DNA from 3 places in the Caballeronia sp. LjRoot31 genome. Region 2 is predicted to be linked to each of the others. Evidence: predicted binding sites of a transcription regulator. Region 2 holds the regulator's gene; each other region holds the start of a gene.

Evidence for each region. The regulator FliA, encoded in region 2, starts transcription of late flagellar genes. The targets are predictions, from matches to a motif close to CTAAAGTTTNNNNNNNNNNNGCCGNTA.
Region 1: the regulator FliA is predicted to act here: its motif matches at 2,657-2,683, upstream of motA (flagellar motor stator protein MotA).
Region 3: the regulator FliA is predicted to act here: its motif matches at 1,505-1,531, upstream of fliD (flagellar filament capping protein FliD).

The regions. Positions count from the first base shown of each region.
Region 1 is NZ_CAXURX020000001.1:207,156-211,790, reverse strand. Features, by position in the region: gene cheA (chemotaxis protein CheA) at 1-153, opposite strand, end outside; gene ACSQ8V_RS00935 (response regulator) at 281-661, opposite strand; gene motB (flagellar motor protein MotB) at 728-1,717, opposite strand; gene motA (flagellar motor stator protein MotA) at 1,751-2,611, opposite strand; gene ACSQ8V_RS00920 (glycosyltransferase family 4 protein) at 3,375-4,445, shown strand.
Region 2 is NZ_CAXURX020000001.1:4,010,870-4,015,504, reverse strand. Features, by position in the region: gene ACSQ8V_RS17980 (Rieske 2Fe-2S domain-containing protein) at 1-596, opposite strand, end outside; gene ACSQ8V_RS17975 (diguanylate cyclase) at 898-1,989, shown strand; gene ACSQ8V_RS17970 (RNA polymerase sigma factor FliA) at 2,021-2,752, opposite strand; gene ACSQ8V_RS17965 (MinD/ParA family protein) at 2,783-3,715, opposite strand; gene flhF (flagellar biosynthesis protein FlhF) at 3,708-4,635, opposite strand, start outside.
Region 3 is NZ_CAXURX020000002.1:2,203,435-2,208,069, forward strand. Features, by position in the region: gene fliD (flagellar filament capping protein FliD) at 1-1,314, opposite strand, end outside; gene ACSQ8V_RS28165 (hypothetical protein) at 1,657-1,830, shown strand; gene ACSQ8V_RS28170 (fructose bisphosphate aldolase) at 2,255-3,151, shown strand; gene ACSQ8V_RS28175 (GNAT family N-acetyltransferase) at 3,239-3,874, opposite strand; gene ACSQ8V_RS28180 (cupin domain-containing protein) at 4,141-4,473, opposite strand; gene prpF (2-methylaconitate cis-trans isomerase PrpF) at 4,631-4,635, opposite strand, start outside.

The DNA.
Region 1 (4,635 bases), 3.8 Mb from region 2:
CTTGATCGAATGCGCCGCGCGAAAAATCGCGCCGAGATCCTCGGGATCGGGATTCGCCAGATCCAGCGCGAGCAGCAACCGCTCCATATCCGCGAGCAATTCGTCGGCTTCGTCGAAGAATGTTTGATAGAACTGCGTAATGTCGAGTGTCATGCCTGGGTCACCACCGGATGCCTTGTCTGTCGTCGCTATGCGCGTCGTAAAAGCTAATGTGTTCTTCGTACCTGATGCTCAAGGATCAATGCTTCATGCGTCGTGCTTCATGCAAAAAACGGTTGCTTCAGTTCGGATGTTCCGCTCCCGACAGCGTGGCGACCAGTTCGGTCAGCATGTCGGGATCGAACGGTTTTTCCATCCAGCCCGTCGCGCCCACAGCGCGCGCCGATGCTTTGAACGGCTCGCCCGACTCGGTCGTCAGCACGAGGATCGGCGTGTTCGCATACGCGCGATGTCCGCGCAATTTCCCGATGAGCTCCAGGCCGCTCATGGCCGGCATGTTCTGGTCGGTGATCACGAGATCGAACTGTTCGGCGAGCGCTGCTTCGTAGGCTTCTGCGCCATCCATGGCCAACACCACGCGATACCCCGCCGCGACAAACGTCGCCGAGAGGATTTGCCGCATGGCAGCCGAGTCGTCGATAGCCAGAATGTTCTTGATCATGATGTGTGCCGCCCTCTGTCCGATGTTCTTGTCGTGCTCTCGTGAGCGTGTCTCATGGTGCTGCCGTCATGGTGTCGCTTTCATGGCCGGCAATGCCGGTGCCAGTGAGCCGAAGTTGGGCTTGACGTCAACCGGGCCGCCGGGGCCGCCCGCACTACTGGTAATCGTGGTCGCCGGCATGTCCTCGCGCGTCATGGACGCTTCCGACTTGTGGTTCAACACAAGGATGCTGATGCGCCGGTTCTCGGGATCGAAAGGATCCTGCTTGTTCAGGTTCTGCGTCGACGCCAGTCCAAGCACCCGCAACACCTTCGACTCGTCCATGCCGCCCGAGATCAGCTCGCGCCGCGACGCATTCGCGCGATCCGCCGACAGCTCCCAGTTGCTGTAACCCTTTTCGCCGCCCGCGTATTGCGTGGCGTCGGTGTGTCCCTGCACCACGATCCGGTTCGGCACGTCGTTCAGCGCCTTGCCGATCTCGCGCAGGATGTCGCGCATGTAGGGCTCCACGTTGTTGCTGGAGAGCGCGAACATCGGGCGCTTCTGGGTGTCGACGATCTCGATTCGCAGACCCTGTTGCGTCGAATCAATCCGGATCTGCTGCCTGAACTGGCGCAACACCGGGTTCGCTTCGATCGCGGACATCAGCTTGACCTGCAGGTCGTGCAGACGAGCCTGATCGCGCCGTTCGAGTTCGCCCTGCGCGGCCCTCAGCGTCTGCTCGTCGAGCCGGTCCACGCGCCGCGTACCGTCGCTCATGCGAGTCGTGCCCGGCTCGGGGCTTGAAATATCGCGCCCGCCGCCGTCGATAATGCTGGAGTCCATGCCCGTACGCTGCCCGCCCATGATCGCGTTCTTGAGCGGCATGTTGAAATACTCGGCAATCCCCTGGCGCTGCGTCGGCGACACCGCGCTCAGCAGCCACATCAACAGGAAGAACGCCATCATCGCCGTCATGAAGTCGGCGTAAGCCAGCTTCCAGGCGCCGCCGTAGTGCGGCTTCTTGTTCGATATGACGCGCTTGATGAAAATCGGACGATCTTTGTTGTTCGACATGGCTGGCTCCGGGCGCTCGGTCGCGAAAGGCGGTTACTTCGCCTTCACGCGGCGCACGTGTTCTTCCAGTTCGGAGAACGACGGACGCTCGGTGGAGAAGAGCACTTTGCGGCCGAACTCCACCGCGATAGCCGGTGCGTAGCCGTTCAGGCTCGCCAGGATCGTCACCTTGATGCACTGGAACATCTTCGTCGACTCCGCCACGCGCTGTTCCGCGACGCTCGCGAGCGGGCCGATCAATCCATAGGAAAGCAAGATGCCGAGAAACGTCCCGACCAGCGCCTGCGCGATCATCTCGCCAAGGATGGCCGGAGGCTGGTCGGCGGACGCCATGGTGTGGACCACGCCCATCACGGCCGCGACAATACCGAACGCGGGCATCGCGTCGCCTACCTTGTGCAGCGCCTGCGCCGGGCCGTCGCCTTCCGCGTGATGGGTCTCGATCTCCTCGTCCATGAGGCTCTCGATCTCGAACGCGTTCATGTTGCCGCCGACCATCAGACGCAAATAGTCGGTAAGGAATTCGACGATATGGCGATCCGCCAGGATTTTCGGGTACTGGCCGAAGATCGGGCTTTTAGCCGGGTCGTCGATATCGGACTCCAGCGTCAGCGTGCCCTCCTTGCGTGCTTTTGCGAGCAGCACGTAGAGCAGCGCCATCAACTCCATGTATACGTCCTTGTTGTACTTCGAACCCTTGAAGAGTGTCGGGATCACACGCAGCGTGGCTTTGATCGTCTTCATGCCGTTGCCGAGGATGAACGCGCCCAGGCCAGCGCCCGCGATCATCAGGATTTCAACGGGCTGGACCAATGCGCCAAGGTGACCGCCTTCCAGCGCATAACCGCCGAAAACGGACAACAGCGTCACTAGTGTTCCGATGAAAATCAGCACAATTGAACCCTCATGGTTGCATCGGCGAAACCGCCGTTAAGTGGTTTACGGCAAGTAGCTGGAAAACTTTGAAGGGAAATCGCGGATGGCGACGGCGTGGGCGAGCCTCAGGGATCGTCTTTATTGGCGGCGCGTCGAAACCTGTAAGGTGGTCGACTGGGGCGCCGGTGCAATTGCCTCGTTCGCCTGAGGGCGCGTCGCGAGCAAGAAATCGGGCAAAAATGCCGGTTTTTAGCTTACGAACCGGTAACAGATTGTAAGCAAGCATTAGTCCGATTGAAATGGACGAATACGTTTTCCGGGCCGGCTGCCTTGTTGTCTGATTAACGGCGGATCGCGGTAAATCTTCACGCGACGCACATTTGTTTTGACGGGTGAGGGATGGCACCGCCCGCTGGCGAGGTACAACCGGCGTGGCTGCACGGTGGCACACGCCTTGCTGCATCTGGCGTCCTGGGCAATGCATCTTGCACCGCGCAATTTAATGATGGCCGCGCAATCGCTTGCCGTATAAGGGCGTCGGCAATACGCCGAGCTTCGTAACGGCCGGTGTGTCGGCCTGTAACAAGGTTAAGCGTTTGAAAAATGACTCGTTGATACGGAGAGTCATCTTGATAATGGGTCGTAAGGGATAACCCGATTCATCCGGGTCTTATTTTCAGGGGCGGCAGCATTGGCGCTGGCCCGTCCGCAAGGCTTCACCGGTTTTCGTTTCGTTTTGGAGACTGCGCGTCGAAGCCCACACGAACAGGAGAGTCACGTTATGCGTATCGCACAAATTGCACCGCTGCACGAAGCGGTCCCCCCGAAGTTCTACGGCGGCACTGAGCGCGTCGTGTCGTATCTGACCGACGCGCTGGTTGATCTCGGCCATGACGTGACGCTGTTCGCAAGCGGCGACTCGCAGACCAAGGCGAAGCTGGAAGCCGCCTGGCCGCGCGCGTTGCGCCTTGATCCGTCCATCCGCGACTGGAATGCACCGCACGCGCTGCTGCTGGAGAACGTACGGCGCCGGGCGCATGAATTCGACGTGCTGCACTTCCACCTCGACTACATGCCGTTCTCGCTGTTCTCGCAAATGGACACGCCGTTTTTGACCACCCTCCATGGCCGGCTGGATCTGCCCGAACTGCAACCGGTGTTCAGCGCGTTTCCTGATGCATCGGTCATCTCGATCTCTGATTCACAACGCGTACCGCTTCCACAAGCAGGGTGGCTCAACACGATCTATCACGGACTGCCGGAAAAGCTGCTGACGCCGCAGACGCACAAGAAGCCGGAATACCTCGCGTTCCTGGGTCGTATCTGCCCGGAAAAGCGCGCCGATCTCGCCATCAAGATCGCCGCTCAAAGCGGTCTGCCGCTGAAGATCGCCGCCAAGGTGGACAAGGTCGACCAGGAATACTTCAAGAGCACGATCGAGCCGTTGCTGGCGGAGTCGAAGGCTAGCGTGGAATTCGTCGGCGAGATCAACGAGCAGCAAAAGCCGGAGTTCCTGTCGGGTGCCAAGGCGTTGCTGTTCCCGATCGACTGGTCAGAGCCGTTCGGCTTGGTAATGATCGAGGCCATGGCGTGCGGTACGCCGGTGATCGCGTTCAATCGCGGCTCGGTGCCGGAAGTGGTCGACCACGGCGTGACGGGCTTCATTTGCGAGGACGTGCAGGGTGCGGTCGGCGCACTTCAGCGCCTGGGCGAACTCTCACGTACCGAAATTCGTGCGCAGTTCGAACGCCGCTTCAGTGCAAAGACCATGGCGCTGAACTATGTCGAAAGCTATACCGCGTTGTTGCAGGCAGCCAAGCGCCCGGTATTGCGCCGAGTGGCGATCGGCTAAATTCCGGCTAACTCCGTCAGTCGCCCGGAGACCGGGCGACGCTCGGAAAAGCCTGGAATTGCGGCGCCCGCGTGACTGGAAACGATGGTTGCATCGTTATTCAACGGTTTATCGCAAAGCACAAAAAATCCGCCTTTTCGGGCGGATTTTTTTGTGCTCATTCATGCCAGCATTTACTTCTATTTTTGTC
Region 2 (4,635 bases):
AACGGGAAGTGCGCCATATCGAGGAAATTCTCGACCACGCGCGGCGCCGATGAACGCACCGTTTGCGCCGCGAGATTGATCCGGCGCGCACTGGGCATGTCGTACTCTGCGTACTCCGGAAAGAAATCCAGCGGACGCGAAGGCTCGCCGAGACACGTCCACACAACACCGTATTTCTCCTCCACGCGATAAGTCCGCGCGCAAGCGCGCTTCGCGGGGCGTATGGAAGGATTGGCGGGAATATGGATGCACTGGCCATCGGCGTCGTAGCGCCAGCCGTGATACGGGCATGCAAGCACCCCGCCCGTCACCGAGCCCAACGACAACTGCGCCCCGCGATGCGGACAGAGATCGCGCCAGACGTGGGCATTGGTAAACATATCGGGCTGCGCTGCCGGAACGTCAGTCTCCGACGCGTTGCGCCAGACCACCAGCCGTTCGCCCGCCACCACAAACCCTCGCGATTCCCCGGCGGGCACATCGGTGCTATTACACACAGGCAGCCATTCGCCGAGCAACGCGGCATTGGGCGCGGCGAGAGCGTCATCGGCAGCATTCATGCCGTCAGTGGAAGAAGCGGGTTCAAAGGGTTGCATCGGGCGTCAAAAAAACCTACGTAGCAGATAACGATTCAAACATCGACTCAAAATAACAATTCGAAAACAACCCAGGGGGAAACGCAAGCCGCCAAAAACGCCCTGGCGCGCCGAATGCGTACTACTTCATTCGATATCGATTACACGAACTCAGCATTAATCCGCCACGAATTTCGCCGAATCGCGCTGTTTTCAGCCACTTTTCAACGACGCAGTACGATTGCAATTCTGCACTACGCAGTCACTGCAGAAAACGCGGCATCGATCAGCACTTCGGGAATCGTCATCAGGGAGACTCAGAATGGGGCAGGTGAATGACCCCTTCCACCGGCAGCGTGGTTACGTGTGGTTGCCCTATCTCGATCCGGAAAAAGAGCAGGCGACGCTACGAGTCATACTGGGCGGCCTCGCAACGGCCGTGTACGGCGCGCTGGCGTGGTCCGTTCCAACGCCCGCCGCTATCGCCAGTTTCCATGCGCTCGCGCTCTATCTGATCTACGGCGTCGCGACCCGGCTAATCATCAGCCAAATGCAGCGGCAGTCGACTCTGCGGCTCGCATTCACGACCGTCGCTGACCAGGCATTGCTCGCCGTGGTTCTCGGCGCAGGCGGGGCGCTAACATTGCCCATGCTGTGGGCCGTCTTTCTCTTCCTGATCGGTGCGGGCGGGCGCTACGGCAAGCGCGCGCTGGCGTTGTCGTGTGGAACGGCGCTGGTGGGAATCGTCGCGTTGTCCGTCTTGCAGCCCTGGTGGATGATCAACCGGTCCGCGGCGCTGGGGATTGGCCTGAGCGCGCTCGGGGCGTCGGTCTATCTCGCGGTGCTGATCGGCCGCCTCGGCAGCGCGAACCGCGACCTCGCGCTCAAGGCCGGCACCGATCCGCTCACGGGGTTGAGCAACCGCTACATGCTGGAGCAGACTATCGGCCGGGCGGTGATGGCGATATCGACGGGACAGGAAGGCGCGACCGGGCTGCTGCTGATCGATCTCGACGGCTTCAAGGAAGTCAACGATACCTACGGCCACGAAGTCGGCGACGTCGTGCTGCAAACTTTCTCGGCGCTGCTGGCAAGAAGGGTAAGAGCCACCGACACAGTCGCGCGTCTCGGCGGCGATGAATTCGTCGTACTGGCGCGGCATGTGACCGGCAACCATGCCGTGCAAACGGTGGCAAACGGCGTACACGCGGTGCTGGCGGAAATGACGTCGGTGCAGGACCGAGTGGTGAATCTATCGGCGAGTATTGGTGCTTGCGTGATTTCGCCGGACCTGAGCACCGGCTACAGGGAGATTGCCGTGCTGATGCGCGCCGCTGATCGCGCGATGTATCGCGCCAAGGCGCTCGGCAAAGGTCAGACGGTGTTCGCCGAAAGCGCGGATTTCGAAACCTGATCTGCGTTCACCGGCCTTCAGCGGCTGGACGTCAAGCCTCCACGCCCGACCACGCCTGTTCCCGCAACTTCGCCCGCAGACGCGCGACGGCCTGACTGTGCAACTGGCACACACGCGATTCGCTGACTTCCATCACGGCGCCAATCTCGCGCAGATTCAACCCCTTCTCGTAATACAGGCTCATCAGCAGCTTTTCGCGTTCGGGCAATTTATCGATGGCCTCAACGAGCGCCGAGCGCAAGCTGCCGTCGAGCAGCGCGGAGAGCGGGTCGGCTTTATCGACGCAATAACGGTCGAGAAACGGCTCGTCATCGGAAGAACGATCGAAGTCTTCGTAATAGATCAACTGGCTGCCATGCAGATCCTGCAGCATGGACTGGTATTCGACGAGCGGCATGTTCAGGTGCTCAGCCACTTCCTGTTCGCTCGCCGACCGGCCGAGATGCTGCTCGACCTTGTGCACCGCCGATTCCACCTCGCGCGAGGTCTTGCGCATGCTGCGCGGCAGCCAGTCGTTGGCACGCAGTTCGTCGAGCATCGCGCCGCGAATGCGCTGGCTGGCGTAGGTCTCGAACTGCGCGCCCTGATCTTCTTTATAGCGGCTCGCGGCATCCAGCAAGCCGATCATGCCGGCCTGGATCAGGTCGTCCAGATCGACGCTGGCCGGCATTTTCGCCACGAGCTGCAGGCCGAGCCGGCGCACCAGCGGTGCGTAGCGGGTCAGGACCTCGGCCTGTGACAGTTTTCCCTGGGCGTTATACATCGCGTTCACCTTGTTCCTTCTCCTGCGGCATCACACGGACGCGGGGCTGCTCATCGCAAGCTGCATCAATGGCGTTTCGGTGCGGCGTGCCGCGCCGGAGTTGATCGAGTACTCCAACCCAGGCTGCGTTTCCGCAAACAAGGTCTGCACGGGCCATTCAAACTGCGACGCTTGTGGCATCGGCCAGTACTGCAATTCAGCGGCAATCTGCCGATAATCCCGGGCGGCGGCCGTCGCCGGAAAAGCTTCCACCGCGCAGCGCGACAGCTCGTGCGCTCGCGTCACGCGCGGATCTTCGGCCACGTAACCCGCCGGCATGAGTTGCACCGAGAGATAGCGGCTGGCGACGTCCGCGAGGTTATCGAAGGCGATTTGTGCGTCGGCGCCGTTCTTCACGTGATTCACGACGACCCGGAACCGTCCGATGGCATGCGCGTAGTGCAGACGCTTGATGCAGGCATACGCCTCGGTGATCGCGACCGGCGCCACGCGGGTCACGATCACGAAGTCGTGCGCTTGCACGGCCAGGCTTGATAGCGCGCCGCTGCGATCGAGCTGGGTATCGATCAGGACGATATCGGCGGGTCCGTCGAGCAACACCCGGCAATGCGCGGCGTCCTGGCTGATGCGTTCGTCGCGAGGCGCGGCGATCACCGAAAAGCCAAACGGCGTGCGCGTGACGGCGTCCTGCAAAAAACGCTTGCCGGACAAGACCGCGCCCAGTGCGCCGTTGGGCGGCACCTTCGCCAACTGGCTCACCGACAACGCGTTCTGGCGCTCATCGATCACCAGCACATCCTTGCCTTGCGCGGCGAGGGCGGAAGCCAGGTTGACGACCGTCGAGGTATTGCCGGTGCCCCCCAATCCACCTGCCGGGGCGCCGCACACCGCCACGACCCGGGAGCCGTTGCGTGTCAGCAGACGGCGCAAGCCTTCGGCCTGATCGGACGCGAACTTATCCAAAGTGAACCTCATGCAGTTCAGTGGAAGCGCGCGCGGAGAGCGCGGACAGGAGCGCCGGCACGTCGTCGTCTTGCGGCACGAACGGCGAGCCATCGCGCGGGATGCAGAAGGCGCTCTTGATCAGGAAGCGCTTGGTCGCGACGTACAGGTTTTCCGGCACCTTCTGACCCGTCGATACGTAATGCACGGGCAGCTTGTAGCGGATCACGGTGTCGAGCACGCCACCCAAATTCGTGGCTTCATCGAGCTTGGTCAGGATGCAGCCCGCGAGCGGCGGCTGGTCCGGCGTGCTCTGGTAGGCCTGCACGACTTCGTTCAAGGTATCGCCGTGGCTGGTGGCGTTCAGCAGCAGCAGGCGTTGCACCGGATGGCCGGCACCGCACAACATCGAGATGTGATCGGCGACAGTGCGGTCACGCTGGCTCATGCCGATCGTATCGATCAGTACGATGTGCTTGTTGCGCAGTTCGGAGAGCGCGAGTTGCAGGTCGCTTGCGTCTTTCACCGCATGCACCGACACCCCGAGGATCTTGCCGAAAATACGCAGTTGTTCGTGTGCGCCGATCCGGTAGCTGTCCGTGGTGAGCAGCGCGACCTTGCTGGCGCCGAAGCGCATCACGCAGCGCGCGGCGAGCTTGGCGGTGGTGGTGGTCTTGCCCACTCCCGTCGGGCCCATCAGCGCGAAGACGCCGCCGCGGTTCATCATGGATTCTTCGCTGTCCATGACGGGCAGGTTGTTTTCGAGCACTTGCTGAACCCATTGCATCGACGCTTCGGCTTGTTCAATCTCCGGCATGTTGTCGATCATCAAGCGCACCAGTTGCGCGGAGAAACCGGCGGCGAACAGGCGCTTGGTCAGCTCGGCGTGATTCGGGCTGCGGCGCTGGCGATCGCCCCACAGCAAGCCGGCGAAGTGCTCT
Region 3 (4,635 bases), on a different contig from region 2:
CATCTTCGCGGCCACGCCCGTCGTCGAATTGAACAGGGCCGCCATTCCCTCCGGATTGCTCGTCAGTTCGCTGGCCATCTTCGTACTGTCGGCGGTAAGCGTCCCGTCCTTGTTTAGAGCAATGCCGATTGCGCCGAGCGAGATGCTGGAGCTGCCGTTCTTGACGCCACCGCTGATAATACTTGCGAGCGTGCTCTTGATCGTGTTGAACATCGAGTTGCCGAGCAACGGGCCGCCTTGCGCGCCTTTGGCTTTCGAACTGTCGAAACCGGCAACCTGGCCATAGGTCGTGACCAGGGTGTTATAGAGGTCGACGAAGTTGTTGATGGCGGTCGATGCCGACGTAGTGTCCTGTGCCACGGTCAGCGTCTGCGGCGTGCCGGCAGGCACACCAATGGCCGCCGCAGTCAGGTTCAGCGTGACACCCTGGATCGCGGTGGTCACCGTGTTGCCTGAACTCGTGCCAGCCGTGCCGTCGATGGCGAACATGGCATCTTTGGCGGATTCGGTCTGCGTCCACGGACTGGCGGCCGACACCGACGCAATGGTCGACGGGTCCGCGGCGCTGGGACCGGCCGTGGATGTTACGCCGAGACTGGACAGCCCGGCATCGTCGGTCACGGTGCCCACTGAAACGTCAATCGTGTTCGATGCACCCGTGGCCGACGAACGCAAGATCAAGTGCGCGCCGTCCGTGCCGCTCACGACAGTTGCCGTGACACCGGGATTGCTCGACGACAAGTTGATCGCGCTCGCAATGCCACTCACGGTGTTGTTCGCCGACGTGATGTCGACGCTCATCGACTTGTCTCCGACCGAGACGTTCATCGTGCCGGTGCCCAGTGCGGTTGTTGCGCCGAACGCGGCCGACGAGAGCGTCTGCGCGCTGGCAATTTGCGTCACCGCGATGGAATAGCTGCCCGTCGCCGCGCCGCTGCTGCCGCTCGCCGTCAGCCCCGTGCCATCCGCAGTCACGGTGAACTGCCCAAGAGCAGTACCGTTCGACAGCGGCGCAATGCCCGCCTGCAACGCCGACAACCCGGCCTGCAAAGCACCGATCGCCGAGAGTTTGGTGTTGTCGTTTCGCTGCCGTGCGATCAGCGAGCCAGTCTGGCCCGCCACCTTCGCATTGACGAGGCTCGTGACCAGCGACGACACATCCAGTGACGCGTTGCCCGTCGAACCGCTGATGACGGACTGCGCGGCCGATGCCCTGGCCGCGTTGGCGGCAGCCGTCGTGTCGGCGGCAGTCGAGATGGCGTTGGCCGAGGTGGGTACGCTCGAAGCGCTGGACGCGCTGGAAATCGTCGACATTAAAATGCTCCGTACGTCAGGTTTGTTTTTGAGCCTGCATGAGAACCGCCCGTGGACTGCCCGCTGGAGGCAAGCGTCAGGAAGCGCGATGCGACATGGCAGCCGCGTGTTGCCCGGGCTGGACATCGTGTATTCACGCAGTCATGGTTGCGCACTTCCGCCACGGGTGAAACGGCGAGCAACGCGCGCCTCCCGCAGGTTCTTTCCAAATCTTTAAAAAGATTTCCACGCGTATGTCCAAGCGGCTCGAGTCAGTCAGTGCCCGACGCGACAAGCGATCCGCGGCGGTAACAAGGACCCGCTTCCGCCGCAGCTTGTACCGACGCAGCCGCTTTTTCGAACGTGAACCTGCCGATCACCCACGCGTTCCTGCTCGGCATACTCGAAGCTTTCACGGCGGCAACGTTCAGTCGCTTTTTGATTGAGGCACCGTTCTTGCGGCTCAAGGACCGTCTCGCGACCAGCCTTTCAGCGCAGTCCGGTGAGCAAGCAGGATCGAATGAACGCGCCATCTGAAGAAGTGCGGCCAAAGCCGGCGAAGTAAAATCGGCGCGCGCCTGCGTGCGTTTCGCGTAGGGCGCGTCTAAGCGATGCAACCGGTCGCACTGAATTGTGACGTCCGTTAGTTCGCTTTTACAAATCGCGATAAAACAGCAAATGGAAATAAACTTGCGGCTTTGAGGGCCGCGACCATAAGCGAACGAACTTCTGAAAATTCAACCGCTTATGCGGGAATCGAAGACGGGTAAACTGACGCGTCGCCGTTTCGGCGGCCGTATCCGGCAGTCGCCTGCCCGGTGCGATCGGGTAAAGCGGTCGATCGTCGTTTGTTTGTTTTCGAAGCTGACCCACCAATCCAGTACACTTATTACATCGAAAGCAATGGTCCAGACCAGAGATCCTTGGTCCGGTGTTTGATAGTTAAGAGGGAGAAACGTACGTGGCTAATGACAAGATGCTGGCGCAAATGAGTAACAAACCGGGGTTTATCGCGGCCCTCGACCAGAGTGGCGGATCCACCCCCGGCGCCCTGCGGGCGTATGGAATTCCAGAGAGCGACTACAGCGGCGACGCTGAGATGTTCAAGCTGATGCACGAGATGCGGGTACGCATCATGACCGCACCCGCCTTCACCGGTGACAAGGTCATCGGCGCCATTCTCTTCGAAGCCACCATGGACGGACAGGCAGAAGGAAAGTCCGTTCCGGCCTTCCTGTGGGAAGACCGTGGCGTCGTTCCTTTCCTGAAAGTGGACAAGGGGCTCGAAGCAGAAGCGAACGGCGTGCGTCTGATGAAACCGATCCCCGGGCTGGACGCGCTGCTCGAGCGGGCGGTCAAGCTGGGCGTGTTCGGCACGAAGATGCGCTCGGTTATCGACCATGCGTCGCAGGAAGGGATCGCGGCAATCGCCAAGCAGCAGTTTGAAGTCGCGGCGCAAATCCAGGCGCACGGTCTCGTGCCAATCCTGGAACCCGAGGTGTCGATCAACAGCCCGGACAAGGCGGCAGCGGAAACCATCCTCCTGGCTGAGCTGCTCAAGGGCCTCGCGGCATTGCCCGATGGCAGCCAGGTCATGATCAAGCTGACCATCCCGGACGTGACGGATCTCTATCGCCCGCTGATCGAGCACCCGGCCGTCGTCCGCGTGGTGGCGCTCTCCGGCGGCTACGCGCGGACCGACGCATGCACGCGCCTCGCGAAGAATCACGGCATGATCGCCAGCTTCTCCCGGGCGTTGATCAACGAACTCAAGAAGTCGATGAGCGACAGCGAGTTCGACGCAACGCTGGCAACGTCTGTCGATGAGATCTATCAGGCCTCGGTCGTAAAGGTCTGATTTTTAGGTTTCAACGCAGGTTTCAACGCAGCCTTCAAAGCAAGGTTTGATACAGGCCGCACTCGAAGCATGAGTGCGGCCTGTCTGTCATGCCGCGTGAGCAACCCTCGCTTGCGGCAGTTCAAGACGGCGCGACCACGTGGCAAGGTGGCGGAAAGCGACTGGCGGTTTGCTCAGAATCGCGCTGTCGTACAGCTTGCCCGCGAACCTGACGAAGTTTTCTATCCGGAAGCCCTGGCCCCGGTAAAACGCAATCAAATGTGCAGCGGGTTGCGGTGTATCCAGCGCAAGCTCAGCGTAACCGCGAATGGCGGCCCAGTGATCCGCATAGGCCAATAACGACTTCCCGATCCCCCTGCTCTGATAGGCAGGATCGACGCCGAACTGGCGAACGCTCGCAATATCATCCCGCCGATAAAACCCGCATAACGACTCGCAATCCTGTGCGTAAAGCGTCATGGTTCCAACCAGCCGTCCGTTGCATACCGCGACATAACAGTCGCCGCGCATGGCACGCGCGCGGGTAACAAGCGCGGACTGGTCAACGCATGTGCAATTAAGCCCCATGCCGCCAAGCCGCGCAAACGAGCGGTGCAGCATCAGGGTCAACTCATCGAACGAATCACACGCTGGATCAAAACGCCTCAGTACTACGCTGCCTACGCCCCGATGAACGTAGCTGATACGCGTGTGATTCTTCGTTGCTGTGCGTTGCTTCGACATGACACCTCCGGCCTCATCAGTTGCCAGAAGTGTAGGATTGCTCGTCGGTTGATAACAAGAAAAAATCCCGTAAATATTCGCGTTTTACGGCATATATATGCAGGCCGTTCAGGACTTTACGGAATTTTTATTTGCGATGGCGCAGGTCTTTATTTAAACGATGTAATGCCGAATGCGTCGGCATTGTCTCGCGGGCCTGAGGGTGCTTGCGCCCATCGATCTTCCGGTCCACTGCCTGCGCCAATTGCATCGTTTTACGCGAGCGCTCAGGAAACGCGTACGCTTTCCGCGTTCATTTTTTCGACAGTGAGATTCACCGATCGCGGAGTCAAAGGGCTGGTCCGATGCCTGACGCCGGCCGGTACGGTCAACATCTCGCCCGGCTTCAGCTCATATCGCGCGGTTTCCAGTTCAACAAGCAAGACCCCCTCGAGAACGATGAACACTTCGTCCGAGTCAGGATGGAAATGCCAGAAAAATGGCGCATCCATCACGCTAAGGTGAACCGCGTGATCGTTCACCTCAGCCAGGACCTGATTGAAGTATCCCGCTTTAGTCTGCGCCGCCACTGCGCTCAGGTTTATCGATTTAGCGTCCAAGATCGTCTCCTCCCTATCCACGCGGCGAAGTGCATGAGCCACGGCTTAAGATAGCGCGCGTGTCTGCCGCTAGTCACAAGCCTAACCATCCTGAACCAGCGCGCAAAGCGAGAAATTTTCACCGCGACGCGAGGTAAATTCACAAAGCGTCAACGCCTCAGT